Celeribacter indicus: one gene and its partner. The main gene of each other region encodes a partner of the protein of the gene in region 2 in a complex. Links are inferred from orthologs where the notes say so. Each region holds a gene or a part of one and is shown on either strand. Other genes may lie near its edges. The genes, in order: P73_RS00275 and dapF.

Evidence for each region.
Region 1: the proteins of dapF (region 2) and P73_RS00275 are in contact, whole or in part, in a solved structure (PDB 5YGU), measured with the Escherichia coli proteins. The link is inferred for Celeribacter indicus from one-to-one orthologs.

What each region holds. Positions count from the first base shown.
Region 1 is NZ_CP004393.1:55,659-58,682, forward strand. Bases 225-2,930 are described here. They hold P73_RS00275 (RNA pyrophosphohydrolase), read right to left. Parts: upstream 1,963-2,930; coding sequence 1,486-1,962; downstream 225-1,485. Other genes in these bases: P73_RS00270 (lytic murein transglycosylase), read left to right, coding at 225-1,479; P73_RS00280 (S41 family peptidase), read right to left, coding at 2,013-2,930. Also shown: rnr (ribonuclease R), read left to right, coding at 1-127; more of P73_RS00270, read left to right, coding at 217-224; more of P73_RS00280, read right to left, coding at 2,931-3,024. UniProt on the Escherichia coli protein: Master regulator of 5'-end-dependent mRNA decay.
Region 2 is NZ_CP004393.1:318,569-321,865, reverse strand. Bases 207-3,185 are described here. They hold dapF (diaminopimelate epimerase), read right to left. Parts: upstream 2,124-3,185; coding sequence 1,290-2,123; downstream 207-1,289. Other genes in these bases: P73_RS26300 (toll/interleukin-1 receptor domain-containing protein), read right to left, coding at 2,558-3,043; mtaB (tRNA (N(6)-L-threonylcarbamoyladenosine(37)-C(2))-methylthiotransferase MtaB), read right to left, coding at 207-1,290. In the rest of the region: more of mtaB, read right to left, coding at 31-206. UniProt on the Escherichia coli protein: Involved in the succinylase branch of the L-lysine biosynthesis and in the biosynthesis of the pentapeptide incorporated in the peptidoglycan moiety. Catalyzes the stereoinversion of LL-2,6-diaminopimelate (L,L-DAP) to meso-diaminopimelate (meso-DAP).

The DNA of each region.
Region 1 (3,024 bases), 260 kb from region 2 along the record:
GGTCGAGGGGGCGAGCCTGCCGCGTGGTCCGCGACGGGCAAAGGCCGGCGTGGTGCGGCGCAAGGTCAACAAGAACAAGGCGAGGCGGGACAAGACGCGCAGGAAGGTCGAACGCCGCCGGCGATAGCAAGAATTCGCCGGTGCGTGTTTTGTCTGCTTCATGGATGCGGGATCTTCGGTTTACGCTTTGAAAAATACATCGGAGCAGGTCAAAAAATGCGAGCAGTTTCTCTTTCCCTCACCGGTATTGCCTTGTCCTTCGGCATTGTCGCAGCCAAGGCGCAACCGGTCGATTACACCCCGACACTCCCCGGCCAGATGAAAGGGCAGACGAACATGCACCTCGCATCTGCTTCCGCCGAGGCGGGTTTCCAGTCCTGGATCGCGGGATTCCGCAGCCGCGCCCTGCGCGAGGGAATCTCCGCCACCACCTTCGACCGGGCCTTTCGGGGCGTGCACTACAATTCGGACGTGATCGCAAAGGACCGGCGGCAGTCCGAATTCACCAAGCAGATCTGGGATTATCTCGACAGTGCCGCCTCCCCCACACGGGTCAGCAACGGTCAGGCGGCGATGCGGAAATATGCCGCCGTGCTCGACGGGGTCGAGCGGGTCTATGGCGTGGACAAATACGTGGTCGCGGCGGTCTGGGGACTGGAAAGCGCCTATGGCGAGCATCGCGGCGACGTCCATATCATCGAGGCGATGGCAACCCTTGCCTATGACGGGCGGCGCGGATCGTTCTTTGAGAGCCAGCTCATCGCGGCGCTGAAGATCCTTCAGGCAGGCGACACGACGCCCGCGCGGATGACGGGGAGCTGGGCCGGCGCGATGGGGCACACGCAGTTCATCCCGACCTCCTTCCTCGCCTTTGCGGTAGACGGAAACGGGGATGGAAAGCGCGATATCTGGTCCGACGACCCGACCGACGCGCTCGCCTCGACCGCGGCCTATCTGGCGCGGCACGGCTGGAACAAGGGGCAGCCATGGGGTGTCGAAGTGCGGCTTCCCTCCGGGTTCGACTACAGCTCGGCGCGGCGCGATGTCATGCGCTCCCCGGACGACTGGGCGCGGCTCGGCGTCGTCGGGATCGACGGGCGCCCGGTGCCGAATTACGGGCGTGCCTCGATCCTCCTGCCCGCGGGAGCGCAGGGCGCAGCCTTCATGATCTTCGACAATTTCGCGGTGATCGAACGCTACAACAAGGCGGATGCCTATGTGATCGGCGTCGGACATCTGTCGGACCGGCTGAGGGGTGGCCCCGCGATCCAGGCCTCCTGGCCGCGCGGATATGCGCCCCTGTCGTTCAACGAGAAGAAGCAGATGCAGCAGCTCCTGACACGCCGCGGATTTCTCGATGACAAGATCGACGGCATCATCGGTCCGAATACGGTCAATGCCATCCGCGCCTTCCAGCGCTCGATCGGCGTGACGCCGGACGGCTATCCGTCGCAGGAGCTGATGCGTCACCTGCGCTGAGGCGGCTCACGCCAGAGAGGCGGAGAATTCCCGGACAATTTCCTCGTAGATATCGCGCTTGAACGGCACGATATCGGACAGAAGGCCGGCCCTGTCCGTCCATTTCCAACGCGAGAATTCGGGGTGATCGGTCGCGATGTCGATCGCCTCCTCCGGCCCCGTGAGGCGCAGCAGGAACCAGAGCTGCCTCTGCCCCTTGTATTTCCCGTTCCAGACCTTGCCGAGAAGGTGATCGGGCAGGTCATAGGTCAGCCAGTCGGCCGTGCGCGCGAGCACCTCGACCTGTTCGGAGCCGAGGCCGATCTCTTCGCCCAGTTCGCGCAGCGCCGCCTCCTGCGGCTCTTCGCCCGCGTCGATCCCGCCCTGTGGCATCTGCCAAGCGCCGGGCGTGTCGATGCGCTCCCCGACGAAGATGCGACCCTCCCCGTCTGTCAGGACGATCCCGACGCAGGGACGATAGGGAAGATCGGAAAACTCAGTCATGGAAGTCTCTCTTGCGGTGGAAAAGGGGCACCCTTTGGGCGCCCCGGCAGTCACTGGCCGATCTTCGACAGGCCCTTGAGAAGATCCACCGCGTAGGCGAGCTGGAAATCCTCGTCGCGCAGTTTCGCGGCCTCATCGGCGGCGGTGCGTTCCTCTTCGATCTTCCGGCGCTGGTCTTCGGTCAGGCTGTCGTTGTTGAGCGCGCCGCGCAGGTCGGCCTCGGACCGCAGACGGGGCGCGGTCGACTCTTCGGCCGTCTCCTCTTGCGGCTGGCGCGGCGGCTGTTCGACGACGATGTCGGGAGAGATGCCGAGCGCCTGGATGGAGCGGCCGGAGGGCGTATAGTAGCGGGCCGTCGTCAGCCGCATCGCCCCGTCGGACCGAAGCGGCATGACTGTCTGGACCGACCCCTTGCCGAAGGATTTCGTGCCGATGACCACGGCGCGGTGATGATCCTGGAGCGCGCCCGAGACGATTTCGGAGGCCGAGGCGGAGCCGCCGTTGATCAGCACCACGAGTGGCTTGCCCTGTGCGAGATCGCCCTCGGTCGCGTTGACGCGTTCGCTGTCCTCGGGATTGCGGCCGCGGGTGGAGACGATCTCTCCCTCCTGGAGGAAGGCGTCGGAGACCTTGATCGCCTGGTCGAGCAGGCCGCCGGGGTTGTTGCGCAGGTCGACGACGAACCCGTCGACATTATCGAGCCCGCCGAGCTCCTCGACACCCTTGTTCAGCTCGGCCTGGAGATTGGGATAGGTCTGGTCGTTGAAGGTCGTGACGCGCAGCACGACGGCATTGCCTTCGACGCGGGACCGCACGGCGGTGAGCTTGATCGTGTCGCGCACGATCGAGACGTCGAACGGCTCGTCGGTTCCCTCGCGCACGATGGTGATGACGATCTCGGAGCCGACCGGCCCGCGCATCAGGTCCACCGTCTCGTCCAGCGTCAGACCGAGAACGCTCTCCCCGTCCACATGGGTGATATAGTCGCCCGCCTCGATCCCGGCGATGTCGGCGGGAGTACCGTCCATCGGCGCAACGACCTTGACGAAGCCTTCCTCCTGC
Region 2 (3,297 bases):
GACAGCGGCGGACGGAACAACGGCGCGGCTTCATGCGGTGAGGCGGGCCCCGGAGATGCCGGTGATCGTGGCACGAAGAAGCGCCCCTTCCCTCTGCGGCGTGGCAAAGGCGACCTCGGTGAACTGTTCGGTCCGGCCCATCCGGTCGTTTTCCATCAGCACCATGTGCGCGCGACCGACCTGCGCCGCGAGGTGCTTCTCGACCTGGCGTTCGCCCGCGGCCCTCAGCCGCGCCGCGCGGTCGCGGATGACCTTTCCGTTCACCTGGCGGGGAATCTTCGCTGCCGGGGTGCCCTCCCGCTTCGAATAGGGAAAGACGTGCAGCCAGGTCAGATCGCATTCCGCGACGAGTCGCAGCGAATTCTCGAAATGTGTCTCCGTCTCGGTCGGAAAGCCGGCGATGATATCCGCGCCGAAGGTCATTTCGGGACGCAGCTTGCGCGCTTCCTCGCAGAACCGGATCGCGTCGTCGCGCAGATGCCGCCGCGCCATGCGCTTGAGGATGAGGTCGTCGCCATGCTGAAGCGACAGGTGCAGATGCGGCATGAGGCGCGGCTCCGTCGCGATGGCCTGCATCAGCATCTCATCCGCCTCGATGGAATCGATGGAGGAGATCCGCAGCCGCGGCAGGTCCGGCACGAGCTTGAGAATGCGCATCACCAGATCGCCCAGACGCGGCGCCGCCGGAAGATCGGCACCCCATGAGGTCAGGTCGACCCCGGTCAGCACCACCTCGTTGAAGCCCTTGTCCACGAGACGCCTGATCTGGTCCACCACGACACCCGCGGGCACGGAGCGCGAATTGCCCCGCCCGTAGGGAATGATACAGAAGGTGCAGCGGTGGTCACAGCCGTTCTGCACCTGCACATAGGCGCGGTGCCGCCCGAACCCGTCGATCAGGTGACCCGCCGTTTCCGTCACCGACATGATGTCGTTGACCTGCACGCGCTCGGTCTCTCCGACGAAATCGGGTCCCATCGCCTGCCAGGTCTCGGCCTGCATCTTTTCCGAATTGCCGATGACGAGATCGACCTCGGCCATCGCCGAAAAGGTCTCCGGCTCCGTCTGCGCGGCGCAGCCGGTGACGATGATCTTCGCCGCCGGGTTCTCGCGCCGGAGCTTGCGGATCTCCTGGCGGGCCTTGCGCACGGCCTCGGCCGTGACGGCGCAGGTGTTCACCACGACCGCGTTCTCGACCCCCGCGCTCGCCGCGAGCTCCTTCATCGCCTCCGTTTCATAGGCATTGAGGCGACAGCCGAGCGTCGCGAAGACGGGCGCGTTGTCGGACATCAGACCCGCTCCAGGAAGGAAAGATCGAACCGGCCGGCAAAGACCGTTTGCGTCGGCCCCGTCATCCAGACCCCGTCCTCGCGCCAGTCGAGCGTGAGCCAGCCGCCGTCCACTTCCATACGCACGGTCCTGTCGGTCAATCCGCGCACATGCGCCGCGACCGCCGTCGCGCAGGCGCCCGACCCGCAGGCCAGGGTAATGCCCGTCCCGCGTTCCCAGACGCGCATGCGGATCTCGTCGCGTGCGCGGATTTCGGCAAATTCCACATTCGTGCGTTCGGGAAACAGAGGATCGCATTCCACCCTGCGGCCCCGGCCCGCCACGTCGACATCGCGGATATCGGGAACGAAGAACACCGCATGCGGGTTTCCCATGCCGACGGCCACCGGCTCCCCCTCGAGCGGGAGGAAATCCGTGTCGACGGGATGGGACAGCGGGATCTCGTCCCACATCCGCTGCGGATGCCCCATGTTCACCGACACTTCCTCGCCCGCACGCCGCGCACTCAGCACACCGCGTTCGGTGCGGATCGACACGCTGTCCCGACCGCTCTCGTCGAGCATCAGCCGACCGACGCAGCGCGTCGCATTCCCGCAGGCGCCGGCCCGCGACCCATCCGAATTCCAGAAATCGAGCGCGATATCCGCCTCCTCCGCGTCGCGGATCTCCGCGAGCTGGTCGAAACCCACACCGCGATGCCGGTCCCCGATAGCGCGCGCGAGCTCCGGCGAGACAAGGGCATCGCGCCCCCGTGAATCGATGATCACGAAGTCATTGCCCAGCCCGTGCATTTTCAGAAAGGGCAGGTCTGTGGAGGCCAGATCTTGTCGCATGGCCGCGCATATATACCCTCGTGAAACCTTTTCCAAGAATTTCTCAGTTTTCGGCTTGACGCTCTCGTCTTGCGACGTTAGTTCCCCCGCACAGCCCGACGCGGGCTGCCGAGAGTGGGCCGTTAGCTCAGTTGGTAGAGCAACTGACTTTTAATCAGTGGGTCGCAGGTTCGAATCCTGCACGGCTCACCACTTCTCCAAATGACGATTGTCGGGTGACACCCGACTTGGCCATTTGTGACAGGTTTCTGTCCATTGGTGCAATCTCGGTCAGCAGAGTTGCTTGGTCAAGGTTGGCTAACTGAAAAATGGCTCCACTGCTGCAGTGACTGAACTCTAAGCGATATCCGTCCGAACACCATCAGGGATCGTTTCGTGGCACGTACCTAACCGTACATGCAACATGCAGGGCTCGCTTTGACCTTCCAAAACGATCAAGCGGTAATTAGCTCAGCGATCTTGGCCGCGACTTCCGCCATCGACTCTTCGGCAGTACTCAAACCTGCCCTGGACGCCAATAGAAGGCTAACTGCCTCAAGCTCCTCATAGGTTGTTCCATGAACAACCGGGACTAGTCGCTCGCGTCGTAGGAGCGCAGACAGTTCTTTGTCCGCGACTCCTTCTGCTGGTAGTCGTCGCAACATCGCGGGTGTCACCAAAACGATACCAACGCGCGAATTTACCAAGCCCCTATCAATTGCGCGCATCATTGGAACACCGAGGCCAAGATCTTTCTCACTGAACCACACGCGCACACCTTGGGCTTCGAGCAAGTCATGCAGTTCTTTGGCAGAGCCTTGCCTGTCATCCCAAGCATGGCAGAGAAATACGTCTCGAAGATCAGGCTGGGAGGCTGCCAGGTGCTCCACATTTTCTCGAATCGGCGTGAGCGCCAGCACTTGCTCAGGCGTATACAACATAGCCGAACTAGCACCCGACCACCGCGGTTTCACGGTGCGACGGCCTGCGCCACCGCTGGCCCTACTACTGCTCCCTGAAGAGCGCGAAGGAGGAGCGCTTGAAGCGTAACTGCTATATCCGCCGCCGAACCCGCCGTAGCTTCTAGATCGACCGTAACGTCCTCCACATGCGGGACAATTGGCCGCTGCTGCCGCTGATCTGTGACCGTATACTGGTGCCGTGCATCTAGCCATGCTTTTTCCTTTATTTCACC